Regions from separate parts of the Novosphingobium sp. AAP1 genome, predicted to be linked through region 2. Evidence: predicted binding sites of a transcription regulator. Region 2 holds the regulator's gene; the other holds the start of a gene.
The links. Region 2 encodes LexA, which represses DNA repair genes until DNA is damaged. Its sites were predicted from a motif close to GTTCCNCNCTTGTTCT; they were not measured.

Region 1: the regulator LexA is predicted to act here: its motif matches at 5,300-5,315, upstream of uvrA (excinuclease ABC subunit UvrA).

The regions. Positions count from the first base shown of each region.
Region 1 covers NZ_LJHO01000001.1:543,211-550,659, forward strand. The annotation lists gene IP65_RS02375 (DHA2 family efflux MFS transporter permease subunit) at 1-1,326, shown strand, start outside; gene IP65_RS02380 (23S rRNA (adenine(2030)-N(6))-methyltransferase RlmJ) at 1,445-2,275, shown strand; gene uvrA (excinuclease ABC subunit UvrA) at 2,329-5,289, opposite strand; gene IP65_RS02390 (ABC transporter ATP-binding protein) at 5,403-6,140, opposite strand; gene IP65_RS02395 (iron ABC transporter permease) at 6,155-7,138, opposite strand; gene IP65_RS02400 (ABC transporter substrate-binding protein) at 7,135-7,449, opposite strand, start outside.
Region 2 covers NZ_LJHO01000002.1:133,618-141,066, forward strand. The annotation lists gene IP65_RS04580 (ATP-dependent endonuclease) at 1-1,096, shown strand, start outside; gene lexA (transcriptional repressor LexA) at 1,476-2,165, opposite strand; gene IP65_RS04590 (molybdopterin molybdotransferase MoeA) at 2,223-3,458, opposite strand; gene moaC (cyclic pyranopterin monophosphate synthase MoaC) at 3,455-3,925, opposite strand; gene IP65_RS04600 (reverse transcriptase-like protein) at 3,934-4,380, opposite strand; gene trpC (indole-3-glycerol phosphate synthase TrpC) at 4,388-5,176, opposite strand; gene trpD (anthranilate phosphoribosyltransferase) at 5,189-6,184, opposite strand; gene IP65_RS04615 (aminodeoxychorismate/anthranilate synthase component II) at 6,181-6,765, opposite strand; gene trpE (anthranilate synthase component I) at 6,776-7,449, opposite strand, start outside.

The sequences.
Region 1 (7,449 bases), on a different contig from region 2:
TTTCTTACCGCGCGGCTCGGCATGCGCTGGCTGTTCGTGGCAGCGGCCTGCCTGTTCACACTGGCATCGGCAGGGTGCGCGGCCAGTAGCGGCTTTGCCCAGCTGATCGCCTGGCGCGTGGTCCAGGGTTTTGCCGGGGGAACGCTGATCCCGGCGGTGTTCGCCGCCGTGTTCCTGCTGTTTCCGCCGCGCAGCCAGGGCCTTGCCACCACGATCGCCGGCGTGGCGGCGGTGCTGGCGCCCACCATCGGCCCGATCGTGGGCGGGTGGATCACCCAGTCCTATTCCTGGCACTGGCTGTTTCGCGTCAACATCGTGCCCGGCATCGTTGCCAGCCTGGGGGTGTTGCTGTTCCTGCGCGGCAAGCAGACCGGCCGCCAGGCTGGCCGGCCGATAGACGCGCTGGCGCTGGTGCTGCTCGCCGCCGCGCTGGTGGCGCTGCAACTCGGCCTCAAGGACGCGCCGTCGCGCGGCTGGGCAGACCTGCGCGTGGTCGCGCTGCTTTGCGCGTCGGGCATCAGCGCGATCGGCTTTGTCTGGCGCACGGTGACATCCTCTGCCCCGCTGGTGGAACTGCGCTGCTTTGCCGATCGCAACTTCACCATCGGCTGCCTGCTCAGCTTCGTGCTCGGCTTCGGGCTGTTCGGCTCCACCTATCTCATGCCCTTCTTCCTCGGCCTGGTGCGCGAACACGGCCCGCTGCGCATTGGCGAGATCATGCTGGTAACCGGCTGCACCCAGCTGCTGGTCGCGCCGATCGCCGTCTATGCCGAACGCCGGATGGACCCGCGCCTGCTCACCGGTTTCGGCTTCGTGCTGTTCGCCATCGGCCTGCTGCTCAGCACCAGGCAGACTGAGCAGACCGATTTTCAGGCGATGATTCTGCCCCAGATCGTGCGTGGCGCCGCCATCATGTTCTGCCTGCTGCCGCCAACCCGCATGGCATTGGGGCGGCTGCCCGATCGGCTCGTGGCCGATGCCAGTGGGCTGTTCAACATGATGCGCAATCTGGGCGGTGCGGTTGGCCTGGCGTTGATCGACACCACGATCTTCAGCCGCGCCGCCACCGCCGGCAACCACATCGCCGACCAGTTGCGCGCCGGCGACGTAGCCACCGCCGTGCGCATCGGCATTCCGCGCGACGCTTTCCTGGAACAGCGCGGCCAACCGCTCGACGATTTCACCACCGAGATGGTGCGGCCCCTGGTGGAAAAGGCCGCGCTCGTTCCCGCCGTCAATGCCGCGTGGCTGCTATGCGGCGTGCTGGTCGCGCTCGCGGTCCTGGCGCTGTGGTTCGTGCGCCGGGACGCGGCGCTGCGCGACTGACACGGCTGGTCTGGTGAAGAGTGACGTCGCAGGCTAAGGGCGCTGTCGCAGCGGTGCGGCCAGGGCGTGCCAGCCCGCGTGCCCGCATCTCGGCAGACCGTCAGGATTTTGAAGCAGCATGAATTACCGCCATTCCTTCCATGCGGGCAACAGCGCCGATGTCGTCAAGCATGCCCTGCTGATCGCGCTGGTGCGGGCCTTGCAGCAAAAAGACGGCGCGCTGACCCTGATCGACACCCATGCCGGCTGCGGGATTTACGACCTGCGCGGCGACGCGGCCCAGCGCACCGGCGAAGCGACGCAGGGTGTGATGCGGGCCTTTGCCGACCAGAACCCCCTGCTGGACGACTATCGCGCCGCCGTGCAAGCCGTGAACGATGGCGCGGAGCCACAGCTCTATCCCGGTTCGCCACGGTTTCTGGCGCAGCTACTGCGGCCGCAGGATCTGCTGATCCTGAACGAAAAACACCCCGACGATGCCTATGCCCTGCGCGGCGCAATGCGCGATACGCCCGCGGCCGTGCATCAGCGCGATGCCTATGAGCTATGGCTGGCGATGGTGCCGCCACGCACGGCGCGTGGGCTGGTGGTGGTCGATCCGCCCTATGAACAGACCGACGAACGCGCGCGGATCGTCACGACGCTTGCCGCGGCCCAGCGCAAATGGGCCCATGGCGTGACGGTGATCTGGTACCCGCTCAAGGACCGCGCCGCCCATGTCCGCTGGAAGGACCAATTGCGCAAGCTGCGCATCCCGAAACTGCTGACCATCGAGCACTGGCTCTATGATGCCGACCAGCCCGGCATCTACAACGGCGCCGGGCTGTTCATCGTCAACCCGCCCTACGCCTTTACCCAGGCACTGCCGCCCATGCTCGAAGCGTTGCGCGCCGCGCTGGCGCCAGAGGGGCACCGGGGCGAGCTTGCAGCCGCCTGGCTGGGCGCGTGATCGGGCGACCTGCCGCGTAGCCCCTCCCCGCACGGCGGCGAGGGGCTTGGCGCTCACCGCTTCAGCAACGGCGCCAGATAGTGGCCGGTAAAGCTCGCCTTGTTCTTGGCGACCTGTTCCGGCGTGCCCACGGCCACCACTTCGCCGCCGCGCACGCCGCCTTCGGGGCCCATGTCGATGATCCAGTCGGCGGTCTTGATCACATCCAGATTGTGTTCGATCACCACCACGCTGTTGCCCTGCTCCACCAGGCGGTGCAGCACTTCCAGCAGCTTGCGCACGTCTTCGAAATGCAGGCCCGTGGTGGGCTCATCGAGGATGTAGAGCGTCTTGCCGGTGGAGCGGCGGGCCAGTTCCTTGGCCAGCTTCACGCGCTGCGCTTCGCCGCCCGATAGCGTGGTGGCCTGCTGCCCCACCTTGACATAGCCCAGGCCCACTTCGCCCAGCATGGCCATGCGATCGCGGATCGGGGGCACGGCCTTGAAGAACTCCACCGCGTCTTCGATCGTCATGTCGAGCACGTCGGCGATCGAGTGGCCCTTGAACTTCACTTCCAGCGTCTCGCGGTTATAGCGCTTGCCGCCGCATTCCTCGCACGTCACGTAAACATCGGGCAGGAAATGCATCTCGATCTTGATCAGGCCATCGCCCTGGCACGCCTCGCAGCGTCCGCCCTTGACGTTGAAGCTGAACCGCCCGGCCTTGTAGCCGCGCGCCTGCGCCTCGGGCAGACCGGCAAACCAGTCACGGATCAGGGTGAACGAACCGGTATAGGTCGCCGGATTGGAGCGCGGGGTGCGGCCGATCGGCGACTGGTCGATCTCGATCACCTTGTCGCAATGCTCCAGGCCCTTGATCGCGTCATGGGCGCCGGCCACCACGCGCGCGCCATTGAGCACACGGGCAGCACCGGCCTGCAGCGTGTCGATGGTGAGGCTGGACTTGCCCGAGCCGGACACGCCGGTGACGCAGCAGAACGTGCCGAGCGGAATCTTGGCCGTCACGTTCTTGAGGTTGTTGGCCCGCGCGCCTTCCACCACCAGGGACAAGCCATTGCCCTTGCGGCGCTTCTTGGGCACCTCGATCCGGCGCGCGCCGGTCAGGTATTGCCCGGTCAGGCTGTCGGGATTGGCGAGGATATCCTCGAGCGTGCCCTGGGCGACGATCTCGCCGCCGTGGACGCCCGCGCCGGGGCCGAGATCGACGACATAGTCCGCCGCGCGGATCGCGTCCTCGTCATGCTCTACCACGATCACCGTGTTGCCCAGGTCGCGCAGCCGCTTCAAGGTTTCGAGCAGGCGGTCGTTGTCGCGCTGGTGCAGGCCGATCGACGGTTCATCGAGCACGTAGAGCACGCCCGACAGGCCCGAACCGATCTGGCTGGCCAGGCGAATGCGCTGCGATTCCCCGCCCGACAGCGTGCCCGAGGTGCGATCGAGGTTGAGGTAATCGAGCCCGACATTGTTGAGGAAGCCAAGACGCTCGTTGATTTCCTTGAGGATCGCCTTGGCAATCTGGCTCTGCTGGCTGGTCAGCTTCGCGTCGAGCGTGGCGAACCAGTCCAGTGCATCGCTGACCGACAGGCGCGTGCTGGCAGAAATGTCGTTGCCGGCCACTTTCACGCTCAACGCCTCGGGCTTCAACCGCGCGCCGTTGCAGGTTTCGCAGGGCTGCGCGGTCTGGAACTTGCCCAGTTCTTCGCGCATCCAGGCGCTTTCGGTTTGTAGCATGCGGCGATTGAGATTGCCGATCACGCCTTCGAACGCCTTGGAAACGGTATAGCTCTTCTTGCCGTCGATGAAGGTCAGCGGCACGGCCTTGCCCGCGGTGCCATGCAGGATCACGATCTTCACCTCGCCGGGCAGCTTGTCCCACGGGGTATCGAGGTTGAAGCCGAAGTGATCGGCCAGGCTGGCCAGCACCTGCATGTAATAGGGGCTGGGCGGGTTGGACTTGGCCCAGGGCACAATCGCGCCCTGCTTGAGGCTCAAATGCTCGTTGGGCACGACCAGTTGCGGGTCGAACAGCAGCTTTTCGCCCAGCCCGTCGCAGGCCGGGCACGCCCCCTGCGGCGCGTTGAACGAGAACAGCCGAGGTTCGAGCGCATCGAGCGTGAAGCCCGAAACCGGGCAGGCAAACTTTTCCGACAGGACAATGCGGTTGTCGGGCAGGCCGGCGCCCTTGAGCTGGCCTTTAGCAGTGCCCTTCTTGGCCTTTTCCGGCGGCGCCTCACCATTCAATTCGGCCACGGTCGTATCGGCCAGGTCGATAAAGACCAGGCCATCGGCCAGCTTGAGCGCCTGCTCGAAACTGTCGGCCAGGCGCGTCTGGATGCCGTCCTTCACCGCAATGCGGTCGACCACCACCTCGATATCGTGCTTGTACTTCTTGTCGAGCGCGGGGGCGTCTTCGATCGCGTAAAGCTCACCATCGATGCGCACGCGGGTGTAGCCCGCCTTCTGCCACTCGGCGAGTTCCTTGCGGTATTCGCCCTTGCGGCCGCGCACCACCGGCGCCAGCAGATAGGCGCGCGTGCCCTCGGGCAGGGCCATCACGCGATCGACCATCTGGCTGACGGTCTGCGCGCTGATCGGCAGGCCGGTGGCCGGCGAATAGGGCACGCCGATCCGCGCCCAGAGCAGGCGCATATAGTCATAGATTTCGGTGACCGTCGCCACGGTGGAGCGGGGGTTGCGGCTGGTGGTCTTCTGCTCGATCGAAATGGCCGGCGAGAGGCCGTCGATGTGCTCCACATCGGGCTTCTGCATCATTTCCAGGAACTGGCGCGCATAGGCCGACAGCGATTCGACATAGCGCCGCTGCCCTTCGGCATAGATCGTGTCGAACGCCAGGCTGGACTTGCCCGAACCGGACAGGCCGGTGATCACCACCAGGCTGTCACGCGGCAGATCGACATCGATCCCCTTCAGGTTGTGCTCGCGCGCGCCGCGCACGGAAAGGGTGGTCAGCGCGGAGCGAGCGGCACCGGGCGCACGTGTGGGGGCGGTCGACATGAAGGGCAATGTTCCAGATTTGTTCGATTCACGCAAGCCTGTCGCAGCGCAGCAAGAACTGCGCAAGATGGCTCGGTGGGCAAGGGCGATTGACCCCTGATGTGGGGAGCCGATCAGCCGATCGCAAGCGCGCGGGTGCGCCCATCGCCCACCCAGCGTGCCTTGACGCCCCAGACCCCGGCTAGCACGCCTTCGGCCAGCGCCAGGTGCGGCGCGCCATTGGCGGCCACGGTGCCACGGTCGAGCACGATGACGTGATCGGCATGGTTCATCGCCAGGGCCAGATCGTGCAGCACGACCACCACGCCCACGCCTTGCCCCGCCAGACGGCGAAAATGGGCGAGCAGCGCCTGCTGGTGCGCCAGGTCGAGCGCAGCCAGCGGCTCGTCCGCCAGAATCCAGCGCGGCTGCCCGGCCAGGACCCGCGCCAGCAGCGCGCGTGCCCGCTCCCCGCCCGACAGCGTGCCCACCTCGCGCCCGGCAAGGCCGGTAAGGTCAAGCGCCTGCAAGGCTGCCATGGTTGCGGCCGCGTCGATCCGCAGCGGTGTGCGGTGCGGCAGGCGGCCGAGCCGCACCAGCGTTTCCACCGTCACGTTCCACGCCACCTCGCCCGCTTGCGGCAGATAGCCGATGGCAATGGCGCGTTCGCGCGCCGTCAGTTCGGCCAGGCGATGCTGCCCCAAAGACACGTGCCCGCCATCGGGCTCTTCCAGGCCAGCAAGCGCCGAAAGCAGCGTGGACTTGCCTGCTCCGTTCGGCCCGCAAATCGCGGTCAGGCGTCCTGGCGACAGCCCCACGCGCACATCGCGCAGGCGGCCCACCATGGTGACGGCATCGGTAACAAGATCCATGGCCCCGGTGCCTCTCAAGCCAGGCCGCGCCGCAGGCGCAGCAGAAGATGCAGGAAGAACGGCGCGCCCAGCAGGCTGAGCGCGATGCCCAGGCGCAGCTCACCCCCCGCCAGCGGCAGGCAGCGGCACAGCGTATCGGCGAGCAGCAGCAACAGCGCCCCCGCCAACGCGCTGGGCAGCAGCAGGCTGGATGGGCGGCGATCGGTGAACGGGCGCACGATATGCGGCACCATCAGCCCGACAAAGCCGATGACCCCGGCCGCCGAAACCCCGGCCCCCACCACCAGGCCCACGCCTACCACCATCAATCCGCGCAAGGCCGCCGGATCGAGGCCCATCGAGCGGGCCGCCAGCTCGCCCAGGGTCAAGGCATCGAGCGCCGGCCCGGCACGCCACAGCAGCACCAGCCCCAGCGCGGTGAGCGGCGCGGCCAGCGCCACATCGTGCCAGCTGCGATCGGTCAGCGCGCCCATCAGCCAGGTGACAATCTCGGTCAGGGCAAAGGGATTGGGCGCCAGGCTGATCGCCAGGCTGGTCAATGCGCCAGCCAGGCTGGACAGCATCATGCCGGCCAGCGTGAACAGCGCCACGCCCCCGGCCAGGCCCGTGCGCGGTCCCGACGCGATCAGTGCCAGCAGCACCATGCCCCCAGCGGCGCCCGCCAGGGCCATCGCCGGCAGCGCGAAAGGCTGCACCGCAAAGCCGGTAAACAGCGACAGCACCGCACCTAGCGCGGCGAGCGGCGCCACCCCGAACAGGCCGGGATCGGCCAGGGGATTGCGCAGATAGCCCTGCATCGCCGCACCCGCCGCGCCCAGTCCGGCCCCGACGATCACCGCCAGCACCGCGCGCGGCAGGCGCAGTTGCGCCAGGATCACCGTGGCATTGGCACCGGCCGGATCGAACGGATTGATCCACACCTGCCCGGCCAGCAGGCACAGCGGAAACAGCACGAGCAGCAAGCCACCCAGCACCAGGGGCAAGGCAGCACGGTTCATGGCATCGCTTCCAGCTCTTGGCGCACCGCCACCATGCGGTTCAGGAACCGGGGAATGGTTGGGCCGCCGCAATAGATCAGGTTGGGGGAAATCGGCACGCGCGCGGTGTGGCGCAGCGCCGCCAGCGCGGGATGGAACAGCAGGCGGTCTTCCTGCGGCGCGGCCTGATCGGCCAGGGTGCCGCGCGGGGTGCCCACGGCCATGATCACGCGCGGCGGATCGGCCAGCATGCGCTCCAGCGACAGGCGTTCGGATTGGCCCAGGCCGCGTTGCGCACTGAAATTGGCAAAGCCGGCACGCATCATCAGGTC
Region 2 (7,449 bases):
ACGTGAATTTGTGGAGGAGCTCCAACGCACAAGTGTTCAGCTGGATCGTCAGGGCGATGGCATGCGGAGTTTTGCCGCTGTACTCTTGCATGTCCTCGCAGCCAGAAACCATTCTATCCAGTTTTTAGATGAGCCAGAGGCATTCCTCCATCCCCCCCAAGCAAGACTTTTGGGAAAATACATCGCGGAGGGACGACGTGAGAAATCTCAACTTTTTATTGCAACGCACAGCACCGATATTCTTGACGGCCTGATTGAGGGCGGTTCAGACAAAGTACGTATTATCCGAATCCGCCGTGAGGGCGATATCAATCGCGTTAAGGAACTGAGCAAGAGTCAAACGCGCGCCATCGCGAAGGATACTCTCACCCGATTTTCAAAAGTGTTCGACGGCATCTTCTTCGAGCATGTGATCGTATGTGAGTCTGACGCCGACTGTATGTTTTATCAGTCGATTCTTAGCTTGCCCTCAATTTCCGGAGAGCGACGCCCCGACGTGCTGTTTGTCCACACGGCTGGAAAACACCGCATGTCGAAGTTGGCGGAAACCTTAAGGGCACTGGACGTCCCCGTATCGGTTATTGCCGACATCGACGTCTTGAGCGAAGAAAATACATTCAAGACGTTGGTCGAGAAGCTTGGGGGAGAGTGGTCCGATATCCAACCGCATTGGTATGCCGTATCGCAGGCTGTTCTGAGCCAAAGGCCTCCACTTAATGCGACGCAAGTGAAAGGCATGATCGCCGACCTAATCGAAGATGTGTCCGGGATCGCTGAATTTCCCCGAGCCAAAGAAAATGCGATCAAGAAAGTCTTCAAGACGGTGTCCCCCTGGAGCGCTCTAAAGCAGAGCGGCCGTCGCGGACTCCCAAATGGCGAACCAACAACGCAATACGATCAGCTTGCGGAAAAATGTGCGTCGATCGGCCTTTGGATTGTCCCCGTCGGAGAGGTTGAAGGTTTTTGCCAATCCCTTGGATCTCACGGGCCAGGGTTCGTGGAGAAAGTTTTAGAAACCAAGGGCTTGGAAACGGATGTCGAGCTCGCAGAAGCTCGTGAATTTGTTGGCAAAATCTGGCGGCGCCGACGTTCTTAGAAGTCGGAGCGCAGAGTGCTTCGAGCTCTAAGGATGCAGGCATAGTCACCATGGGATGACCCGCGTTCGCTTTAGGCGTTCAGGTCCCAGCCCCCTGTCAGTATCCACAACATTAGCGCCATAGGCGGTAGAATGGGACATCGCCCCACAAGCGGCCGGATTTGGCTGTAGCTGTCGTTCAGCAGACCGTGCCGGGACGATGCCTTTGTCCCACTTGAAGAAATTGCAGATTATCGATCCTGAACAGTGGGGCATGCGCAAAGCGAGGTAGGCTTTCCAGATCAACCGCTGCCCACCAACCAATCATGCCCAACATTAGACCGTTGAAGGGCTTGTGCGCAAATGCGCATTCACTCAGCGCAGTTCCTCAAGCAACCCATCAATGATACCGCCGCAACAGCCCCGCCAGCTTGCCTTGCACTTCCACTTCGTCGGGCGCGTAGAACTGCGGGTCATAGGCGGCGTTGGCCGGGTCGAGGCGGATGCGGCCTTTTTCGTGGTGGAGGTATTTGAGAGTCGCTTCCTCGCCACGGACCAGGGCGACGACGATTTCGCCGTCGCGGGCGGTGTTGGTGCGGCGCACGAGGGCGTAGTCGCCGTCGAGGATGCCGGCGTCGACCATCGAATCGCCCGACACTTCCAGCGCGTAGTGCTCGCCAGAGCCGAGCAGGGCGGCGGGCACGGGCAGCATGGCGGAGCCCTCCATCGCCTCGATCGGGGCGCCCGCGGCGATGCGGCCGTGGAGCGGGATTTCGATCACGTCGTTCGCGGCCACTGGCGCTGGGCGCGGGGTGGTGGACGCGGGGGCAGTGGGGCGCGGTGCGGGAGTGCGCGCGGCGGCCTTGGTCGCCAGGCTTTCCGGTTCGCGGATCACTTCGAGGGCGCGGGCGCGGTTGGGCAGGCGGCGGATGAAGCCGCGTTCTTCCAGCGCGGAGATCAGGCGGTGCACGCCAGACTTGGACTTGAGATCGAGCGCTTCCTTCATTTCTTCAAACGAAGGCGAAATGCCGGAATCATCAAGGCGCGTCTGGATGAACGAGAGCAGTTCGTGCTGCTTGCGCGTGAGCATCCGCAAGTCTCCTATGGCGAACGAATGCGGAACGAATAAGCAACCAAACCGAACCCGTCAAGCAAATCCGCCAAATTCGAGCAGATAGATCGGCACCTTGCTCCCTTCCGGTTGCATCGCCGCGCCGGCCTCGCGCTGCACCAGGCAATTGGCGCGGGCAATGGGGGCGATCGCGCCGGAATCCTGCAACGGATCGAGTGTGACGGAAACGCCATCCCAATGGCCGCGCAGGAATTCGGTGCGCCCGCCACCGGCCGGCATGGGCTGGGCCAGTGGCATGTGCAGCGGGCTGGGCAGTGGCTGGGCGGCACCCAGCGCGGCGCGCAGCAGGGGCAGCATGAACAGGTGCGCGGTGACATAGGCCGAGGCCGGGTTGCCCGGCAGGCCCAGGATCACCTGCGGCGCGGCGCGGTCTTTGGCGCTGCGTTGCCCCACCAGCAGCGGCTTGCCCGGCTTGATCGCCACGCGCCAGAAATCGATGCGCGCGCCCACTGCCTCCAGCGCGGGGCGAACCAGATCGTGATCACCGACCGAGGCGCCGCCACTGGTGACGATGATGTCAGCTTCGCGCACGCTATCGAGCGCGGCGGCCAGGGCATCGAGCCGATCGGGCACCGGGCCGATGCGCTGCACGTCCACCGGCAGGGCGGCGGCCATCGCGGCGAGCATCGGGCCGTTGCTGGCCGGAATCTGGTGCGCGGCCAAGGCGTGGCCGGTTGCGGCCAGTTCATCGCCGCTGTCGATCACCGCCAGGCGCAGGCGGCGGCAGACTGGCACGTGGCCATGCCCGGCAGCAATCGCCAGCGCGATCTGCGCTGCGCCCAGCCGCGTGCCGGTGGGCAACAGCGGGTCTTGCGCGGCAAAATCCATGCCTGCCGGGCGAATATGGCGCGAGGGTGGTTGCGGCGGGGTGCCGGTGAGGGCGAGCGCGGCGCCATCGCGCGCGCAGTCTTCCTGCAGCAGCACGCAATCGGCACCTGCGGGCATGGCCGCGCCGGTGCTGATCCGCACGGCCTGGCCGGGCGCTACCGTGCCGGCATAGGGATGGCCGGCGGCGCTTTCGCCCACCACGGTCCATGGGCCGGGCAGATCGGCGCTGCGCAGGGCATAGCCATCCATCGCCGAAAGCGCGGTGGCCGGCTGCGTGCGCGCGGCGACGAGCGGCGCGGCGAGATAGTGACCCCGCGCCTCTGCCGTGGCGCGATGGTCGATCGGCAGGCGCGGGGCGAGGGCGATGAGCCGGGCCTGCGCCTGTTCGAGTGGCAGGGGCGGCTGGCGCGGCGGAGCATTCATGGCGCGGACCAATCGCCCGATTTGCCGCCGCGCTTGGCCACCAGGCGCACGGCTTCGATAACCATGCCCTTGTCCACGGCCTTGGCCATGTCATAGATTGTCAACAATGCCACGCAAGCGGCTGTCATCGCTTCCATTTCCACGCCGGTTTTGGCGGTGAGCGAGGCGGTGGCGGTGCATTCCACCCCGCCATCAACAAAGCCAAATTCCACCGCCACGGCATCGAGCGACAGCGGATGGCACAGCGGGATCAGCTCGCCGGTTTTCTTGGCGGCCATGATCCCGGCAATGCGGGCGGTGGCCAGCACATCGCCCTTGGGCACGGTGCCATCGCGGATCGCGGCCAGTGCCGTTGCCGACATGCGGATCATACCGCGCGCCACGGCCACGCGCTGCGTGGCGGGCTTGGCGCCGACATCGACCATGCGCGCATGGCCCTGGGCATCGAGATGGGTAAGCTCTGTCATCCCCCCGCTCATGCCATGCGGGGGAAAAGGCGCAAGCCCTGTTGATCGGCCAGCGGCTGTGGCGGAGCGAGCCCGGCGCGGCGATATTCAAGGGCAATGCCGGCAAGGTTCTGTGCGCGGCCGACATGACGCAGTCGGACGCGCGAAAATGAAACGAGGCCGTTCCGATAGGCGGCAAGGCAATCGGCCGTGGCAGGGTGGGCGGCGGTGCGGCCGGCGATCTGGTCGATCACGAAGGCGGAATCGCCGCACAGCACCACGTCTGTCTCGCCAAGCTGCCGGGCCAAGTCTATTGCGCCGAGCAGGGCCAGCCATTCGGCGCGATTGCTGTCACCCACACCGCAATCGGGGACAATCCAAGTGCGGCCGCCGGTGACGACGGCGATTTCCATGCGGCCGGGGTTGGGCCGGCAGCCGCCATCGAACCACAGCTTGCGCGGTGCGGGCGGCGGCAAGCTGGGGTCAGCCCTGCAGCAGCGCCTGGGTGGCGGCGGCCACGTCGGCCTCGCGCATCAGGCTTTCACCCACCAGGAACGTGCGCGCGCCGCAGGCGGACAGGCGCACGAGATCGGCGTGGGTGTTGATGCCGCTTTCGGCCACCAGCAGCGTGCCAGCGGGCGCCAGCGGGGCCAGGCGCTCGGTATTGGCGATGTCGGTGACGAAGCGCTTGAGATCGCGGTTGTTCACCCCGATCAGGCGGGAATGCAGGCGCGCGGCGCGCTCCATCTCGGCCTCGTCATGCACTTCGACCAGCACGTCCATGCCGTGCTCGCGCGCGGCGGCTTCGATCTCGGCCATCTGGGCATCCTCGAGCGCGGCCACGATGATCAGGATGGCATCGGCGCCAATCGCGCGGGCTTCGGCCACCTGCCAGGGATCGACCATGAAATCCTTGCGCAGTACGGGCAGCGCACAGGCGGCGCGGGCGGCGACGAGATAGTCTTCATGCCCCTGGAAATAGGGCGCATCCGTCAGGATCGAAAGGCACGCGGCGCCGCCCGCTTCATAGGCGCGGGCATGGTCGGCCGGCTGAAAATCGGCGCGGATCAGGCCCTTGGACGGGCTGGCCTTCTTGATTTCGGCAATCAGGGCAAAGCCGCTGGCGGCGCGGGCACGCAGCGCGGCTTCGAACCCGCGCGGCGCGGTTTGCGTGGCGGCGCGGGCAGCGAGGTCTGCCAAAGATAGCGCGGCCTTGCGCTGGGCCACTTCGGCGCGCTTGGTATTGCAGATTTCGGTAAGCTTGTCAGTCATGTGCACAGAGCCTTACTTCAGCGCGTCGATCCAGCAACGCAGCAGGCCAAGGGCCAGGCCCTTGTCGATGGTTTCGGCAGCTTCTTCAACGCCTTCGTGCCAGTCGGTGACATCCCCGGCGACCATCAGCGCGGCCGCGGCGTTGAACAGCACGGCATCGCGATAGGGGCCGGGCTGGCCATCGAGCAGCGCCTGGAGCGCAGCGGCGTTATAGGCAGCGTCGCCGCCGCGAATGGCATCCACCGGTGCGGTGGCCAGGCCAGCGTCGCCCGGCGCGATGCGGTGCATGAGGATCGCGCCACCATGCACGTCGGCCACTTCATTGCCGCCGGCCAGGCTCAATTCGTCGAGCCCTTCATCCCCCGAAACCACGAACGAGCGCGCCGTGCCAAGCCGCGCCAGGGCATCGGCATAGATCGGCACATAGGCGGGGCGGGCAATGCCGACGAGCTGGCGCTGCACCCCGGCGGGATTGGCCAGCGGGCCCATCAGGTTGAAGATCGTGCGGCGGCCAATGGCGCGGCGGATCGGCATGATCCGGCCCATGGCAGGGTGGTGCTTGCCGGCGAACAGGAAGCAGATGCCAAGGTCTGCCAGCGTTTCCTCGGCCGTTTCGACCGCGCGATCGAGGTTGAGACCCAGCGCCTCCAGCGTATCGGCAGCGCCCGCCTTGGAACTGGCGGCGCGGTTGCCGTGCTTGGCCACTGGCACGCCGCAGGCGGCAACAACCAGGCTTACCGCGGTGGACACGTTCAAGGTGTGGTGCCCGTCGCCACCGGTGCCGCAGACATCGATGGCGTTTTCGGGCGCGGCGATGCTGATCATGCGCGCGCGCATGGCCTGGGCCGCGCCAGCAATTTCGCTGGCGCTTTCGCCGCGATCGGACAGCGCGACGAGGAAGGCGACGGTCGCATCGTCTGCCACCTGGCCATCGAGGATCGCGGCAAAGGCAGCTTCGGCTTCATCCTGATCGAGCGGGATTTCCCCGACCGGGGGCAGCACGGTCATGCCGGCATCCGCGCCGCGATCCCGCACAATGCCAGAAAATTGGCGATCATGGCGTGGCCATGCTCGGTCGCGATGCTTTCTGGATGGAACTGCACGCCGTGGATCGGCAGGCTGGCGTGGCGAAAGCCCATGGTGTGGCCATCATCCGACCGCGCGTTGACGATCAGGCATTCGGGCACGTCTTCCACCACCAGCGAGTGATAGCGCGTTGCGGTAAAGGGCGAAGGCAGGCCGGCGAACACGCCGGTGCCATCGTGGGTGACGGGCGAGGTCTTGCCGTGCATCAGCCCACCGCGCACCACCTTGCCGCCGAAATATTGGCCGATGGATTGGTGGCCCAGGCACACGCCGAGCAGCGGCATGCCTGCCTGCGCTGCCGCGCCGACGAGATCGAGGCTGACGCCCGCTTCGTTGGGGGTGCAGGGGCCGGGCGAGAGCAGGAAGCCCTTGGCGCCCGAAGCCAGCGCTTCGGCTGCGGTCAGCGCGTCGTTGCGCACCACGTTCACTTCTGCGCCCAATTCCATCAGGTAGTGGACGAGGTTCCAGGTGAAGCTGTCGTAATTGTCGATGACGAGGATCATGGTCTAATCCCTATTGCCCGAACGCCGGCTCTGCCGCAACGCGGATCGCTTCGCGTGCGGCGGCGAACAGGGCGCCAGACTTGTGTTCGCATTCGCGCTGTTCGGCCGTCGGGTCGCTGTCGGCCACGATGCCGGCGCCGGCCTGGACGTGCATCACGCCATCCTTGAGTACGGCGGTACGCAGCACGATGCAGCTATCGACCGAGCCATCGGGCGCGAAATAGCCGACCCCGCCGGCATAGGCGCCGCGCGTTTCGGGTTCGAGTTCGGCGATGATTTCGCACGCCCGCACCTTGGGCGCGCCGCTGACCGTGCCGGCGGGGAAGCCGGCGAGCAAGGCATCGACCGAATCCGCGCGCTTGGCATCGAGCTGGCCGACCACGTTCGAGACGATGTGCATCACGTGGCTATAGCGTTCGATCGTATAGCTTTCGGTGACCTTGACCGTGCCGGCGGCGGCTACGCGGCCCACGTCGTTGCGGCCGAGATCGAGCAGCATGAGATGCTCGGCGCGTTCCTTGGGATCGGCCAGCAGGCTTTCCTCGTTGGCGCGGTCTTCGGCCGGGGTGGCGCCGCGCGGGCGGGTGCCGGCGATCGGGCGGATGGTCACTTCGCCATCGCGGATGCGCACCAGGATTTCCGGGCTCGATCCGATCAGGGCAAAGCCGGGCAGATCGAGGAAAT